DNA from 3 places in the Bacillus haynesii genome. Region 2 is predicted to be linked to each of the others. Evidence: predicted binding sites of a transcription regulator. Region 2 holds the regulator's gene; each other region holds the start of a gene.
What was found. The regulator Rex, encoded in region 2, represses fermentation and respiration genes when NADH is low (regulators of the CRP and FNR family bind a similar motif). The targets are predictions, from matches to a motif close to TTGTGAAATATTTCACAA.

Region 1 (5,545 bases), 870 kb from region 2:
TTAACGCCGAAGATTATGGAGAAAAGCTATGACAAGCTCGGAATTGACCGGAGGGTGCTGTCCAGAAACGCGGAAGTCGGCGGAACGATGACGTCGGGCATGGTGCCGTGGTCAGACAACGGCATATATATGGCGGGGATTCTCGGCGTGTCCACCTTCTCTTACCTGCCCTTCATGTGGCTGAGCTTTGTTTCAATCGGACTTGCGATTTTGTACGGATACACAGGTAAATTTATTTGGTATACCGATAAAAAAGACTCGCCGGTTCAGTAGCCGATTTTAAAACAATTGATGGAGGTATTCTGTTATGAATGGCAACAATATTATTCGGAATTTGATGCTGGAAATCCCTTCAGCACCCGGAAACCTTGGAAAGGTGACAACGGCGATCGGCCTTGCCGGCGGTGATATCGGAGAGGTTGAAACGATCAAGGTAGGGCCGAATTATACGATGCGGAACATTACGGTTCAAGTTGAACATGAAGAACAGCTTACCGAGATTCTTGAAGTGATCCGCAACTTAAAAGAAGGCATCCACCTTCATACCGTTTCAGATGATGTATTGGCTGCACATGAAGGCGGCAAAATCCGCATGAAAAGCAAGATGCCGATTCGCTCGCTCGCTGATCTGCGGCGGGTGTATACGCCAGGTGTCGCGAATGTGTGCGAGCTTATTAAAGAAGAGCCGCAAAAAGCGAATATCTATACCGGAATCGGCAATTCAGTTGCAATTGTAACGGACGGCACGGCGATCCTTGGCTTAGGAGACATAGGGCCTGTGGCGGGAATGCCTGTTATGGAAGGGAAGGCCGCACTTTTCGACCAGCTTGCGGACATCAGCGGGGTACCGATTCTGCTCGACACGAATGATCCTGACGAAATCGTGAGGACGGTTAAAAACATCGCGCCCGGATTTAGCGGCATTTTGCTTGAAGACATCGGTTCCCCGCATTGTTTTGAAATCGAAGAGCGCCTGAAAAACGACCTGAATATTCCGGTCATGCATGACGACCAGCACGGTACTGCGGTGGTGACACTGGCGGCCGCCATTTCAGCAGCCAAGAGTGCCGGGGTCGATCTGAAGCAAGCCCATGTCGGCCAAATCGGCCTGGGCGCGGCGGGGGTCGCGATCTGCAGGATGTTTATGGCATATGGAGTAAAACGTGTTGTCGGAACGGATAAATCGCTTGAGGCGATGGCGCGTTTAGAGAACTATGGCGGCCATGCGGCTGAAAGCATTGAAGAATTGATGGAAAGCTGTGATATCATCGTCGCGACAACCGGTGTTCCGGGATTGATCAATAAGAAATGGGTTCGGGAAGGCCAGGTGATTTTGGCTCTGTCCAATCCGAAGCCGGAGATTGAGCCTGAGGATGCGCTCGAGGCCGGGGCAGCCTACGCTGCGGACGGACGGTCTGTCAACAATGTGCTGGGATTCCCCGGTATTTTCAGGGGCGTGTTAAATGCCGGAGCGGATTCGATCAGCCACCCGATGCTGGTTGCGGCCGCCGAAGCGATCGCATCCTGCACAAAACAAGGCGATCTTGTGCCTCATCCGCTGAACCCTGAAGTTCACGAGATTGTGGCCAAAGCAGTCGAAAGGGTCGCACTTTCAGAAATGGGAAAATAAACGGATAAAGAAAACAGCTGCTGTTTTATCGCAATACGGATAAAGCGGCAGCTGTTTTTCTTGCGAATGGTAACGGCGGTTCTACAGATTGAAAATGAATATATAAAATATTCGGTTCTGTAAACATCCAATGATTGTGGAGAGCGCTGATGATGATGCCCTGATCGACAAGCTTTTTTGTAAACAGCGGAACTTCTTCAGGCAAAATGGCGACTTCGGCCATATTCAAGGCGATTCCGTTTTGATCGAGCGATTCGAACATGATTTCTTCCATGCCGACTCCCCGGCTTGGTCTTCCTTGAATCGTGACACGCAAATTCCGTTTGATGCTGACAGAACAAACACCGTGTTCAATGTGCGCCTCTCCATTTAAAATATGTCCAAATTGCCGGCAAAGCGAATGAAAACTTTGCATCCGGTGAACCTCCATTTTTAAAGTTACCACGATTTTATGAAGGGAGCCCGCATATTTAGAATCCTTTAAAAATGGACGATCCTTTTATTTGATGATTTCTTCACCGCCCGGCTTGTTAGCATAGTGGTACATGAAGCCCATCATAAACGCGCCTCCGATCAGGTTCCCGAGTGTTACCGGAATTAAGTTATGGATTGCACCTGCAATCGAAATCGTATCCGGATGCTCGGTCACCAGGGAGACGGCAAAAGTGGCCATGTTCGCGATGCTGTGTTCATAACCGGAAATAAAGAAAGTAAAAACAAACAGCATCATAGAGAACATTTTTGCTCCGTCTCCTTTTTGCGCCATCGGAACAAAAAACGCAAGACAGACAAGCCAGTTACACAGAATCGCTTTGAAGAACAATTCGGTCACCGGCGTATTCATTTTATGCTCCGCCACGCTGAGAATAAAGCCGGTGGAAGAAGGATCCTTAAATAAGCCGGTCGCAAAGATGAGGCCTGCGAAAAAAACGGCGCCTATTAAATTTCCTGCATAGCTGAACATCCACAGCTTGATAACAGTGGGCCATCGCATTTTTTTACGAAGCGCAGCCAATGTATAATAAAATGTATTTCCCGTAAATAAATCTCCCCCGCCATAGACGATCAGAATAATGGCGCCCCCAAATGTGATGGCTGCAATTGGATATGTGAACGGAGAATGTTCAACATAAAAGAGATTCCCCGTTTTAAACGCTACAATGACTCCGAACCCGATAAACATACTGGCCAGCATAGCCCGTAAAAGATAGCGAAGCGGGCTTTGCATAAAAATGCTTTGCTTTTTTAAAGCAAGCTCTTCGACAAGAACAAGTGATTTTGATTCCATGTTTTCCACCACCATCAAGTGTTTACTTAAGAAGTTTCTATCATAAATACAACCTAAGTATAGCAGGATATTGTGAAACGTTTCACAAATTTTGTGTATTTTGTTTGAACAAATGTATGGTTCGATTTTCATAGAATAAACAAGGTATCGTTATTGTTTATTCCTACGTAATAAATATTCCCTTCGTTAAAAGTCAGAGGGGGCGGCGTTTTGTATATGACCAGCGGGACCGGTTTCAAATTGATATGCAAGATGGCTGTGCAGAGAGGAATCTCAAACATACAGTGCAGTCAGCCGGTGCCGCGTGAAGGCTTAGTGGGGATAAATCAGCAAATGAATGAAGGGACTGCACAGAAGGCGGAAGGAAGGTTTCACAGATTGGACAAAATAGCAGGACGTTCTGTAAGGCGGGCGCGCACTGAAGGAAAACACCGAATTTGCTGTATTGCATATAACGGTATTCTTTTGATGCGACAGGCTTTGCACAAAGAATCACAGTCGTTGAATGAGGAAATGCTCCACATGGATTCGGGGCATTTTTCTTATACCGATTTAGTTCTTGATAACCACCATGTCACAAAATAGCTATAATTCCTTCGTATAATTGTCACAATGACATCCATTAATTAGGAAAAATATACTTTATTTAAGAAGGATTTCGCGGTAAAGTACAGGTATAAATAACCATCCGGATAATAACAGAACAACAATGTGGGCTGAGGTCACCCTTTTGTCTGTGACAATGATCATATTCATAAGATGTATGTGAAACTTTGAGCAAGGGGGATGCCCTTTTGGCAACGAGTCCGGCTAGAACAAAGAGGAGGAGACTGGAACAGTGGACGAACTCATTTTGGCAAGATTTCAATTTGCTTCAACAACGATCTTTCACTTTATTTTTGTACCGATGTCAATCGGGCTTGTCTTTATGGTTGCTTTAATGGAAACCCTTTATGTCGTAAAGAAAAAAGACATTTACAGAACGATGGCTAAATTTTGGGGGCACTTATTTTTAATTAATTTTGCAGTCGGTGTGGTCACCGGGATTTTACAGGAATTTCAGTTCGGAATGAACTGGTCGGAGTACTCCCGCTTTGTCGGTGATGTATTCGGCGCTCCGCTCGCGGTGGAAGCGCTGCTCGCTTTCTTTATGGAATCGACGTTTATCGGTTTGTGGATATTCGGCTGGGATCGGCTTCCGCAGAAGATTCATTTGCTGTCCATCTGGCTTGTTTCTCTTGGAACGATCATGTCGGCGTTTTGGATTTTGGCGGCCAACTCGTTTATGCAGGAGCCTGTCGGATTCGCGATTAAAAACGGCCGCGCGGAAATGACCGATTTCTTTGCGATTATTAAAAACCCGCAGCTATGGGTTGAATTTCCGCACGTCATTTTCGGTGCGCTTGCCACTGGGGCATTTTTCATTGCCGGCGTCAGCGCGTATAAAATGCTGAAAAAACAAGAATTGCTCTTTTTTAAAAAATCCTTTCAAATCGCGATGATTGTGGCGCTTGTTTCTGGCATCGGCGTAGCGTTCAGCGGACATGAGCAGGCACAGCATCTGATGAAGAGCCAGCCGATGAAAATGGCTGCCAGCGAAGCGCTTTGGGATGACAGCGGCGATCCGGCAGCTTGGACGGTGCTTGCGAACATTGACACGGACAAGCAGGAAAACAAATCCGAGCTCAGCATCCCCTATGCGCTCAGCTATTTGGCTTATAAACAGTTCAGCGGCGATGTGCCTGGAATGAAGACACTGCAAAAGCAATATGAAGAAAAATACGGAGAAGGAAATTATATTCCACCGGTGAAAACGACGTTCTGGAGTTTCAGAATCATGGCTGGTTCAGGGCTTTTAATGATCGTTGCCGCTTTGACGGGTCTTTATCTCAGCTTCCGCAAAAGACTCGAAACAAGCAAATGGTTCTTGCGGACAATGGTGGCTTTGATCGCCTTTCCATTCATTGCAAATACGGCGGGGTGGATCATGACTGAAATCGGACGCCAGCCATGGACGGTGTTCGGTATTTTGACAACGGCGCAGTCCGTGTCTCCGAACGTATCAGCGGGAATGCTGCTGTTCTCTGTCATCGCGTTTACAGCGATTTATCTTGTACTGGCGCTCGTTCTTGTCTACTTGTTTGTACGGGAGATTAAAAAAGGGGCTGCACACCATGACCACCATCATGATGATTCCGTATCGACAGACCCGTTTGATCAGGAGGTTTACCATGGTATCTCTTAATGAACTTTGGTTTATATTAGTCGCTGTGCTGTTCATCGGTTTTTTCTTTCTTGAAGGCTTTGATTTCGGCGTCGGAATGGCGACCCGGTTTCTCGGACGCAACGAGCTTGAACGAAGGGTGATGATCAATACGATCGGCCCTTTCTGGGATGCCAATGAAGTCTGGCTGCTGACCGGGGGAGGCGCGATTTTCGCCGCTTTTCCGAACTGGTATGCCACGATGTTCAGCGGATATTACATTCCGTTTGTCTTTGTTCTTCTTGCATTGATCGGCCGCGGGGTCGCATTTGAATTTAGAGGAAAAGTCGAAACCGCAAAATGGAAGAAAACATGGGATTGGGTCGTATTTTTCGGCAGCATCCTGCCCCCGTTTTTGTTCGGT
Region 2 (5,545 bases):
CGGTCGTCCATTTGGATTTCAGCCATTTGCTCATTTATACAGCAATGGGATTCACATTCGCTTTTTTATATGTCAGAACCAACCGGATTATCGTGCCCATTTTCGCCCATGTCGCCATGAATACTTTCGTCGTCTTGCTGCAGACATTCCGGGAGCCTATTGAAAAATATTTGGAACACGTCGAGAAAATGCAAATGATTATTGGAGGATTTCTATGATGAGAAGCCCTAAATTCTGGGGAGTGATTTATTTTTTAACGGGTGTGCTGTTTACGTATCTGGCGGCAACCTCGCCCGGAAACATGTGGTCTTTTTATACGATCCTGCTGATGCTTTTCGCAGCCTATAATATCAGCATTTCCTTTAAAATGTTCGCCATGGCCGGCAGGATGAAGCGAAAAGATCAATAGCCTTTTATGTGAAGGAAAAGAGCCATTCTGAAAAAAGAATGGCTCTTATTTTGTATGGTCGTTCAAAAACGCTTGATTTTCCTCTTGAATCATTGTTTTTTGCGCTTGCCTGTAGGATATTCTTGAAATCACGATACTGATTTCATAAAGAATGAGCAATGGCACTGAGACCATTAAATGCGACAAAAGCTCAGGCGGTGTAATGAGCGCCGCGATGACGAACAACACAAAATATGCGTATTTTCTGATTTTCGCCAAAAACATCGGCGTCACGAGCCCGAGCCTTGTAATAAACATGATGACCACAGGCATCTGAAACAATAAGCCAAAAGGAAGCGTCAACTGAAGCAGAAACTGAAAATATTCGTGAATTCCGATGACCTGGTTAACATTCAGATCATCTGAGACTCTCGTCATAAAGTCCACGACAAACGGAAATAAAATAAAGTAAGAAAAGGCAATGCCGCCTAAAAAAAGAATGATCGATACCGGAATATAGCTAAGCGTCACTTTTCGTTCTTTTTCATACAGCCCCGGGCTAATGAAAGCCCACAGCTGGTATAAAACAAGCGGCGAAGTCAAGACGGCACCGATGATGAACGCAAACTGCACGTACACAAATAAAGGATCGGTCAGCTTAAACGCGTTAAGCGTCAGCAGCTTCGCTTCATCCGTCTGCTGCAGATAGATAATCAGCGGCTTTGCCAAAAAAAAGCCTGCCGCAACAAATAAAACAAAAAAGAAAAAAGTGATCACAAGCCGTCTGCGTAGTTCTGTGATATGTTCTATCAGCGACATTTCTTTTCCCTTCATAAATGTCATCCTATCCTACTGATCTTCTTTCTTTTTATCGGAATCGTCGTCAGCCAAACCTTTTGTCGCATTTTTAAACTCCCGCAGCGTGTTTCCAGCCGCTCTTCCCAGCTCGGGAAGTTTCTTCGGGCCGAATATCAATAGCGCCACCACGACGATTAAAATAAAGCTTCCAGGACCGATTGGCATAAAGCCTGCCCCCTTTCCTTTATTTTTCGTTTTCCGTTTTACTTTTCCTGCATTGAATAATGTTTCAGAAAATACACCAGCGACTGAAGTTCAACCGCCAAATCTATATGATGAATGCGAATGTGTTCCGGCACATTCAAGCGGGCCGGCGTAAAATTAAGAATGCCTTTAATGCCAAGCGCCACCAGCCTGTCTGTAATCGACTGTGCAGCTTGAGCTGGAACCGTCAAAATGGCGACCGGGATATCATCATCCGTCATATGCTCTTCAAGCTTATTCAGATCATAGACGGGAACGCCGCCGACCTCGGTTCCGATTTTTTCTTCATTGATGTCAAACGCCATGGCGATCTTTGTATTATTGTTTTTGATAAAATTGTAATGGAGAAAGGCTGTCCCCAAATTCCCCACGCCAATGAGCGTTACGTTCGTCGTTTCATCCTGATCAAGCGTCTTTCTGAAAAAGGACAGCAAATAATTGACATTGTAGCCGTATCCTTTTTTTCCGAGCGCGCCGAAGTACGAGAAATCCCTGCGGATGGTCGCGGAATCGACTTTGACGGCATCGCTCAACTCAGCGGAAGATACACGCTGTTTTCCGGATGCATGAAGGTTTTTTAAAAAACGATAGTATAATGGCAGCCGTTTCGCTGTCGCTTGCGGAATTTTTGAATGATCCATGTTCATAAACTAATCCTCCATGTCTACATCAGCTTTTTCCCTTTTATAGTCACCGTTTTTCCCGCCTGTCTTTTCGAGAAGAAAGGTCGGTCCTATCACCATTCCCTTATCCGCCGCTTTGCACATGTCATATACGGTCAGCGCACATACGGAGGCGGAAGTTAACGCTTCCATTTCCACACCTGTGCTCCCTTTGGTCTTGACTTTAGATTGAATATGCAGGATGCTCTTCTGTTCTTTCTCCTCCCAACGAAAGGTGATGTCGACTCCTTTCAGAGCGATTGGGTGGCACATCGGGATGATGGCGGATGTCTGTTTTGCGGCCATGATTCCGGCCACTTGCGCCACCGCCAATACATCGCCTTTTCCGATTTCCCGGTTTTTGATTTTTTCATGTACTTTTCGATTCATTGACACGCTTGAAACAGCCGCAGCTGTGCGCACTGAAGCTTCCTTTTCGCTTATATCAACCATCTTGGCTCTGCCTTGTTCATTAAAATGTGTAAACTCATTCATGTTCTTAACTCTCCTTATAACGATCATACACTATTTTTTTCGTTCTGTCTTTTTCTTCGGCTAAAATCTTCCAGACTTCACTTAATTGTTTGCTGACTGCGCGGTGATAAGCTACACTTAAAATAGCAGACAAGAGGTGAAAGATCATGATGATTTTACAAGTGAACCAGCTTTCAAAATCGTTTGGAGCCGATACGATTTTAACGAATATAAAACTCGAAGTCAGATCTCGGGACCGGATTGCGATCGTCGGACGCAACGGCGCCGGAAAATCGACTCTCCTAAAGATTATCGCAGGAAAGCTTTCATATGAAAAGGGGGACATTATCAAACCGAAGGATTTGACGATGGGCTACCTTGACCAGCATTCCGGCCTCGATTCCAAGCTGACGCTTAAAGAGGAATTGCTGTCGGTATTTGATTTTCTAAAAAAAATGGAAAAAGAAATGCGCGCGATCGAGGAAAAGATGGCGCAAGCCGGACCGGACAAGCTTGAATCATTGATGAAGACGTATGACAGGCTTCAGCAGGAGTTCAAGGACAAAGGCGGCTACCAATATGAAGCAGAAGTCAGATCCGTTATGCACGGGCTCGGCTTTGCGGGATTTGATGACTCCGTCCGCGTTCAGGACTTAAGCGGAGGTCAAAAAACAAGGCTTGCCCTCGGAAAAATGCTTTTGACAAAACCGGACCTCCTCATCTTGGACGAACCGACAAACCACTTGGATATCGATACCCTGACATGGCTTGAACAATATTTACAAAACTACAGCGGAGCGATTTTAATCGTTTCCCATGACAGGTACTTTCTTGACAAAGTGGTTACCCAAGTTTACGAGATTACCCGGGCACAAAGCAAAAAATATATCGGGAACTACAGCTCTTATCTCCAATTAAAAGCCGAGCAGCTGGAAAGGGAAACAAAGCTTTACGAAAAGCAGCAGGACGAAATCGCCAAACTGCAGGAGTTCGTCGACCGGAACCTGGCAAGAGCTTCGACGACGAAACGGGCGCAGAGCAGACGAAAGCAGCTTGAACGGATGGAGATCATGGACAAACCGCTTGGAGATGAAAAATCGGCGTCATTCCGCTTTGAAATTACTAGGCAAAGCGGAAACGATGTACTGCGAGTGGAAGACCTGACGGTAAGCTATCAGGAGCAGCCCCCGCTTCTCCGTTCATTGGATTTTCGCATTACCCGCGGGGAAAGCGTTGCGCTAGTCGGGCCGAACGGAATCGGCAAGTCAACCCTTTTGAAAGCATTGATTCAAAAGCTAAAGCCGGTGTCGGGAACAATCGCGACGGGCTCCCATGTCTCAATCGGATACTATGATCAGGAGCAGGCTGAATTGACGTCGTCAAAACGCGTGCTTGACGAGCTTTGGGACGAATATCCGGAGATGAATGAAAAGGATATCCGGACCTGCCTCGGCAACTTCTTGTTCTCGGGAGAAGATGTATTAAAACCTGTACACGCGTTAAGCGGAGGCGAAAAAGCCAGGCTTGCCCTCGCAAAGCTGATGCTGCAAAAAGCGAACTTCCTTATCCTTGATGAGCCGACAAACCATCTCGACCTGGACAGTAAGGAAGTCTTGGAGAACGCTTTAATCGATTACCCGGGAACGATATTATTTGTGTCCCATGACCGCTATTTTATCAACCGGATCGCGACAAAAGTACTGGAGCTTTCCCGCGATAAAGCAGAAGAATATTTAGGCGACTACGATTATTACACAGAAAAAAAAGCGGAGCAGCTTGAACTGAAAGAACTAGAAAAACAGACGGAAGAGCGCCAGAAAAACGCTTCCGAAAAACCGGGCACAAAAAAGAGCTATGAAGAAGAAAAAGAGCTGAAAAGAAAAGAACGCCAGCGACAGCGCAGGATTGAAGAAATCGAAACTAGAATTACGGCCATTGAAGAACAGATCGAAAAGAATGAAGAGCTCCTGTGTGAACCCGACGTCTTCCAAGACCACGAGAAGGTCCAGGAAATCCATTCTGAAAATGAACGGCTGAATGAGGAGCTCGAACAACTGTTATCCGAATGGGAAACACTTTCTACAAATGAATAAAGGATGAACCGCTCCAAGCCGGAGCGGTTTTTTTGTCCACAAATAAAATCCTTTATTTAAAAGAAAGAAAGCGATTTACCCACAATATCCACAAAAAACATAATATTTATGCACATTATTAACAGGTAAAAAGGCTCTGTAAATTAAGGTTTTTGACATTATGCACAAGGCTGTGGATATATGTTAATAACCTGTTAATAACTTTTCCGGGGGCAAAAAAACCTCACAAAACGTGAGGTTTCAATAAGACGTCAAATCTAAGCCAGGCTGACCGTTCATATCGTATTTTCCCCTGATTCCTTTTTCAAAAGCAACTGTACCTGCGGCGGCAATCATGGCGGCATTGTCCGTACATAGCGAGAGCGGCGGGATCAAAAGCTCGATTTCCGGATGGCTGCTGAACGTTTTTTCGAGCGCCGCTCTCAGCCCTTTATTTGCAGCAACTCCTCCGGCGAGCAGCACCTGTTTGACGCCATAAGCTTTCGCAGCGCGTTCCGTTTTTGTCACGAGGACATCAATGACGCTTTCCTGAAAGCTGGCTGACAAATCCTCCGGAGCTATCGTTTCCCCTTTTTGTGAAGCGTTGTGAAGCGTGTTGATGACTGCTGACTTCAATCCGCTGAAGCTGAAATGATAAGAGCCTTCCTCAAGCCATGCGCGCGGCAGCGGCACATTTGCTTCGCCTTTTTGCGCAAGTTTGTCAATGTGAGGTCCTCCCGGATAAGGGAGTCCCATCGTTCTCGCCACTTTGTCATAGGCTTCGCCTGCAGCATCGTCGAGCGTCTCTCCGATTACTTCAAATGAGCCGTGCTCTTTCATATACACGAGTTCGGTGTGACCGCCTGAGACGACAAGGGCAATCGCCG
Region 3 (5,545 bases), 1.4 Mb from region 2:
AGTCTCAGAGCGTGGTTTTTCCACGGGAGGAAATTGTCGATTAAGACAATCGGAATCTCTGAGCTGGTGAATGCCTGTTTCTTTATGGCCGTGTTGATCGTTTTTCTGCTGCAAACGTAAAAAACAAGGACACTGTGCTTCATGTCCTTGTTTGTTTTCGCTTTTTCAGTCGATATTGCAGATTTCGAGCGGGCAGTTTTCACAGTCGATTTCGCGTTTTAAATAGTTGAGCTGGTGGATGACGATTTTTCCCGAGTCCTCAATTGAAATGACACCGTTCTTCCGGAGGTCGCTCAGCATGCGGTTGATGCTCTCTCTTGCAGCGGCACAAAATTTCGCCAGATCCTGGTTCGTCAGCACAATATTGATGAGAATCCCGTCGCTTCTTGTGATGCCGTAGCTGTTTGCGAGACGGATCAAGGTGGAGTAGAGCGCGCCTTTTTTACCATTCAGCAAAAGGTCGCGGATTTTCGATTGAATCTTTCGCAAATGCGTGCTCATCCATTTCATAAACTCAAACGTCAGCGCACCGTTTTGAATGAGTTCTTTTTCAAGCTTATCTTTATTGATGACCAACACTTCGCCATCAGAGAGGATCTTTGCGCTCAGCATATATTTCGCATCTTCTGTAAAAAGCGTAAGCTCCCCGACAATATCATTTCTTTTGCACATTCTAAGTGTCAGTTCTTTGCCATCGGACGTCAATTTGCCGATCTGGACAAGTCCTGACTGAATAAGATACAGTTCCTCCGCATCCATCCCTTCTTGAAAAAGGAATGTGTCCTGCCTGATTTTTCGTCGCGTACTGATCGATTCCAGCAAGTGATGCAGATCGTCTGAGAGCAAATCTGTGTCTGATTTTCTAACAGAAATGTTCATTGAGCGTCACCCCTTTTGCAGTTCTTATTTTAACGTTAAATAAGGCTGAGTGACCTTTTAAATATAAACAATATTGTGAACATATGAATATAGTCCCAAAAAAGAGCCTGAGCACATCGACTCAAGCTCTTTTTGCAGGATGGATTTATAAATGGTTCGCCTTCGTTTTGGATGATGTTTTGGACGATGTTTTGTTCACTTCCTGAAAATACATCCAGACCACGATCACAAAGCTTGCAAGGGCCGCTTCTGACAGCGCCATGAATCCGATCGCGTAATGGCCGGTAACCTGAAAAACGCTTGACAGGATGAGAGGCGGGAAGAATCCTCCCAAGCCGCCCATCGCTGATACGATCCCATTGACGATGCCGGCCTGATTTGAAAAATAAAGCGGCACGAGCTTAAAGATGATCCCGTTTCCGAGGCCGGCGCAAACGGCAACAGTCAATACCCCAAACCCGTAAAGTCCGAGGCTGGGCGAAAAGGCCAATAAAATCCCTGACAAGGTACAGCCGGCAAATACATACATCAACAGCTTCAGCGGGTTGAATTTGTCTGCCAGCCAGCCGCCGACAGGCCTCAGAAAAGTGGCGACAGCGATAAATCCGGCGGTTCTAAGCCCTGAATCGACGGGATCAAGCCCGAAGTGATTAACAAGAAAGTTCGGAAGATAAATCGTAAACGCGACGAAAGATCCGAATGTAATGAAGTAAAACAAGCTTAAAAACCATAATGTCTGATTTCGGTAGACTGCCTTCATTTGCTCTTTTACAGATACCGTAACTTTTCTTTCTTTTCGATCTCCAAGGATAAAGTTCAATAAAGCGAATACGGCGACTAACACGATGTACATCCGCACCGTATTTTCCCACCCGGCGGTCTTTGCCACAACAGGAGCGGCAAAAGTGGTAATCGCTGTACCGACGTTCCCAGCGCCGTAGATCCCATTGACAAACCCGTGCTTTTCTTTAGGGTAGTATTTCGGCAGTGATGTGACCCCGATGGAAAAGACCGCTCCGCCGATGCCGAGGAAGAATCCGCCAAGGATCAAGTCGAACAGCGAATCGGCTGTGCTAATCCAAAAAACCGGAAACAGAAGCAGCAAAAAGCTGATCATGAACGTAATTCTTGCTCCGAATCTGTTCGTGTAGTAGCCCAGCGGAATCCTGAGAAGCGACCCGAGTATGACCGGAATGGCCGTGACAAGGGATATCTCGCTGTCTGTCAGAGCGATGTCCTGCTTAATGTGGGGCATTAATGAGGAAATCAATACCCAAACCATAAATCCTGCGACTAAACTAAATGACTGCAGCGGTAATTGTATTTTTTGACGATTTACCATTGCGGTTTTGCTCCTTTCAAAGGGAAAAATGAATAAATCAATCAGCATGTTTATCTTACAAAAAGTCTTTTTAAAACATTGTGAATTACGTCACACGGTCAGTCGCTTGATTCGGGTTTAATATCGGTAAGTGACGGAGAATAAACGGCCATTAAAAATTAAATTGTTCATTTGCGGACATTATCGTTTATCATGGAAATAAAAAAAGGAGTGCCGCTTTTATGTTTATAAAGCTTACCCAAGAAGAAAAACAAGCGATCATCGATGAAATCAAACGCTTTTATGTTGAAGAAAGAGGAGAAGAGGTTGGAGACATTGCGGCGATTCAAATGTTCGAATTCGTAAAGGAAAAGCTCGGACCTTACTTTTACAATCAGGCGCTGAAGGACAGCCGCAGAGTGGTGGAAGAGAAGGCAGCGGCGATTGAAGAAGAGCTCTTTGCGCTGGAGCGCCGCCTGTGACAAACCGCTCTCCTTTAGCACAACCGAAGGGATTGAAAGATCAATGGAGTTTCTGAAGCAATTTATGATTTTCAGCGGGCTGAATGATGAAGAGTTCAAGCAAATCGAGCGGATCGCGGTCAAGCGCACCTATCAGCCGAGAATGTTTGTTTTTATGGAAGGGGAAGAGAGGGAAGCGGTATTTTTCATCAAATCCGGTCTTGTTAAAGCCTTTAAAATCGATGAAGACGGCAATGAACAAGTGATTTCGATTTTGCAAAACGGGGATATGTTTCCCCATGTCGGCTTTTTTGACCGCTCCCCATACCCGGCAACAGCCGAAGCTGTTCAAGAAACGGAATTGATTGTAATCCGCATCGCCGATTTTAATGAACTTTTGATGAAATATCCGGAAATGACGATAAAAGTGATGCAAATCATGGGGAAAAAGATTCTCGATTTGCAAGAGCGGATCCAAGGTTTCATCTCAAAAGACGTCCAGCACCGCTTGACACATGTATTAATGAAACTTGCTGCCGAACACGGCATTCCGCAAGAAAAAGGGGTCTACATCAGCCTGCCCATTACCAATCAGGATTTTGCGAACATGGTCGGAACGTCAAGGGAAACGATTAACCGCACATTAAATGAAATGAAAAAGAAAAATCTGCTGACGGCTGACAGGAGCGGGATTTTCATTCATGATACAGACTGGCTGAACGGCTGCAATTAAGGCATGCGTTTAAGGCTTTCCATTGAACGACAAATGGAAGGCCTGTTTTTTATTTTGTTCACAAATCCGCCATTATTTAAGTGATCTGGTTCACAACCGGTATGCTGCATATCCAGTATCTTAGGACATGCAAAATCAAAAAAGGAGTGAACCGCAATGGAAGTTCAAAGAAAGACGGTGCCCGTTAAAAAAGCATCAAAAAACGGTTTTTTGAAATCTGTTCTCGTCTTTACTTTACTCGTAAGTTTTTCGGTGCTGCTTTTGGGAGGCTATTGGATCTTCAAAGGACTTGCACCAAGACCTGTTGAAGTGTCCGGGCCAAACGGAGAGGTGCTCATGACAAAATCGTCCATTTCAGGCGGTCAGGCCGTATTTCAAAAATACGCGCTGATGGACTATGGAACGATTTTGGGGCACGGATCTTACATGGGTCCTGATTACACGGCCGAAGCCCTGAAAATCTATACGGAAGGGATGCAGGATTTTAAGGCGGAAGGAAAATACGGCAAACGCTTTAAACATCTTTCAGATGAACAGCAGTCCATCATCCGGAATCAAGTCATCCGCGAAATGAGAAAAAACCGTTATGATCGCGCATCAGATACATTGAAGCTGACAGACGCGCAGGTCTACGGTTTGCATCAAGTGCGCGATCATTACCGTAAAGTCTTTACAAAAGGAGACGGCTGGGGGCTTGAGTCCGGTTTAATTAAAGAAAGCCATATGCCCGAACGTGACAGAGCGTGGGTTGACAGCGAAGACCAAATCACGCAGATCTCCGATTTTATCTTTTGGACGGCATGGCTCTCCAGTACATTAAGGCCGGGCGACGACATTACGTACACGAACAACTGGCCGTACGATGAAGATGCCGGCAACACGATGTCATTCGCCGCCGTTTGGTGGAGCGGCGCAAGCGTCACCATCCTTATTTTATTTGTCGGTATTATTTTATTCGTGTTTTACCGTTACAAGCTTGGAATGAAAGAGGCTTACCAGGAAGGGGCGTTTCCGGTATTTGATCTGGATAAACAGCCGCTAACGGCTTCACAGGTTAAAACCGGAAAATATTTCGCCGTTGTGTCGCTGCTGTTTTTTGTTCAGGCGATGTTTGGAGCTTTGCTTGCCCACTATTATATTGAGCCGGACAGCTTTTTTGGGATCGATTGGATCAGGGAGCTGTTGCCATTCAGCATATCTAAGGGATTTCACCTCCAGCTGGCGATCTTCTGGATTGCGACTTCATGGCTCGGCATGGGAATTTATGCGGCGCCGCTTGTCGGAGGACGCGAGCCAAAAAGGCAGGGGCTGCTTGTCGACATTCTGTTTTGGGCGCTGATCGTCCTTGTCGGCGGAAGCATGGTCGGCGAATGGCTCGGAGCGAAAGGATTTTTAGGAAACAACTGGTTCTTATTCGGTCACCAAGGAATGGAATATATTGAACTTGGCCGCTTCTGGCAGGTCATTCTTGCGCTCGGCATGCTGATTTGGCTGTTTATCGTCTTCAGAGGCATTAAGAGCGGCCTCAAGCGGGAGTCTGATAAAGGCGGTTTGATTCATCTGCTGTTTTATTCTTCGATCGCCATTCCGCTGTTTTACGGTGCAGCCTTTTTCTTTAATCCCGGCACTAATATTACAATGTCGGATTTTTGGCGGTGGTGGATCATCCATCTTTGGGTGGAAGGGATTTTTGAAGTTTTTGCCGTCGTGGTCATCGGCTTTTTGCTCGTGCAAATGAACCTTGTGACGAAAAAGTCGACCGTCAGAACGCTCTATTTTCAATTGACGATCCTGCTGGGGAGCGGAGTCATCGGAATTGGGCACCATTACTATTACAACGGGTCTTCCGAAGTCTGGATCGGCCTCGGTTCCGTCTTCTCATGTCTGGAAGTTATCCCGCTTACCCTGCTTGTATTAGAAGCTTACGAACAATACAAGATGATGAAAGACGGCGGACATCACTTCCCGTATAAAGCAACGTTCTGGTTCTTGATTTCAACGGCGATCTGGAATCTGGTCGGTGCAGGGGTATTGGGCTTCTTGATTAACCTGCCTGCCGTCAGCTATTTTGAGCACGGGCAGTTCTTGACACCTGCTCACGGGCACGGGGCGATGATGGGCGTGTACGGCATGTTTGCCATTGCCGTCTGG

Region 1: a site for Rex is predicted at 3,682-3,699, ahead of H2R00_RS16255 (cytochrome ubiquinol oxidase subunit I). Genes of this name have one in related genera too.
Region 3: a site for Rex is predicted at 2,300-2,317, ahead of H2R00_RS05125 (nitrate/nitrite transporter). Genes of this name have one in related genera too.

The regions. Positions count from the first base shown of each region.
Region 1 covers NZ_CP059494.1:3,284,253-3,289,797, forward strand. Annotated here, with positions in the region: gene nhaC (Na+/H+ antiporter NhaC) at 1-273, shown strand, start outside; gene H2R00_RS16235 (NAD-dependent malic enzyme) at 308-1,630, shown strand; gene H2R00_RS16240 (DUF1259 domain-containing protein) at 1,656-2,045, opposite strand; gene H2R00_RS16245 (formate/nitrite transporter family protein) at 2,130-2,918, opposite strand; gene H2R00_RS16250 (hypothetical protein) at 3,129-3,503, shown strand; gene H2R00_RS16255 (cytochrome ubiquinol oxidase subunit I) at 3,757-5,163, shown strand; gene cydB (cytochrome d ubiquinol oxidase subunit II) at 5,150-5,545, shown strand, end outside.
Region 2 covers NZ_CP059494.1:2,409,555-2,415,099, forward strand. Annotated here, with positions in the region: gene H2R00_RS11905 (CPBP family intramembrane glutamic endopeptidase) at 1-218, shown strand, start outside; gene H2R00_RS11910 (YdiK family protein) at 218-409, shown strand; gene tatC (twin-arginine translocase subunit TatC) at 455-1,231, opposite strand; gene H2R00_RS11920 (twin-arginine translocase TatA/TatE family subunit) at 1,238-1,411, opposite strand; gene H2R00_RS11925 (redox-sensing transcriptional repressor Rex) at 1,450-2,097, opposite strand; gene moaC (cyclic pyranopterin monophosphate synthase MoaC) at 2,101-2,607, opposite strand; gene H2R00_RS11935 (ABC-F family ATP-binding cassette domain-containing protein) at 2,754-4,679, shown strand; gene tsaD (tRNA (adenosine(37)-N6)-threonylcarbamoyltransferase complex transferase subunit TsaD) at 4,920-5,545, opposite strand, start outside.
Region 3 covers NZ_CP059494.1:1,057,374-1,062,918, reverse strand. Annotated here, with positions in the region: gene H2R00_RS05135 (YwiC-like family protein) at 1-120, shown strand, start outside; gene H2R00_RS05130 (fumarate/nitrate reduction transcriptional regulator Fnr) at 166-879, opposite strand; gene H2R00_RS05125 (nitrate/nitrite transporter) at 1,025-2,221, opposite strand; gene H2R00_RS05120 (DUF2164 domain-containing protein) at 2,443-2,682, shown strand; gene H2R00_RS05115 (Crp/Fnr family transcriptional regulator) at 2,645-3,394, shown strand; gene H2R00_RS05110 (nitric-oxide reductase large subunit) at 3,551-5,545, shown strand, end outside.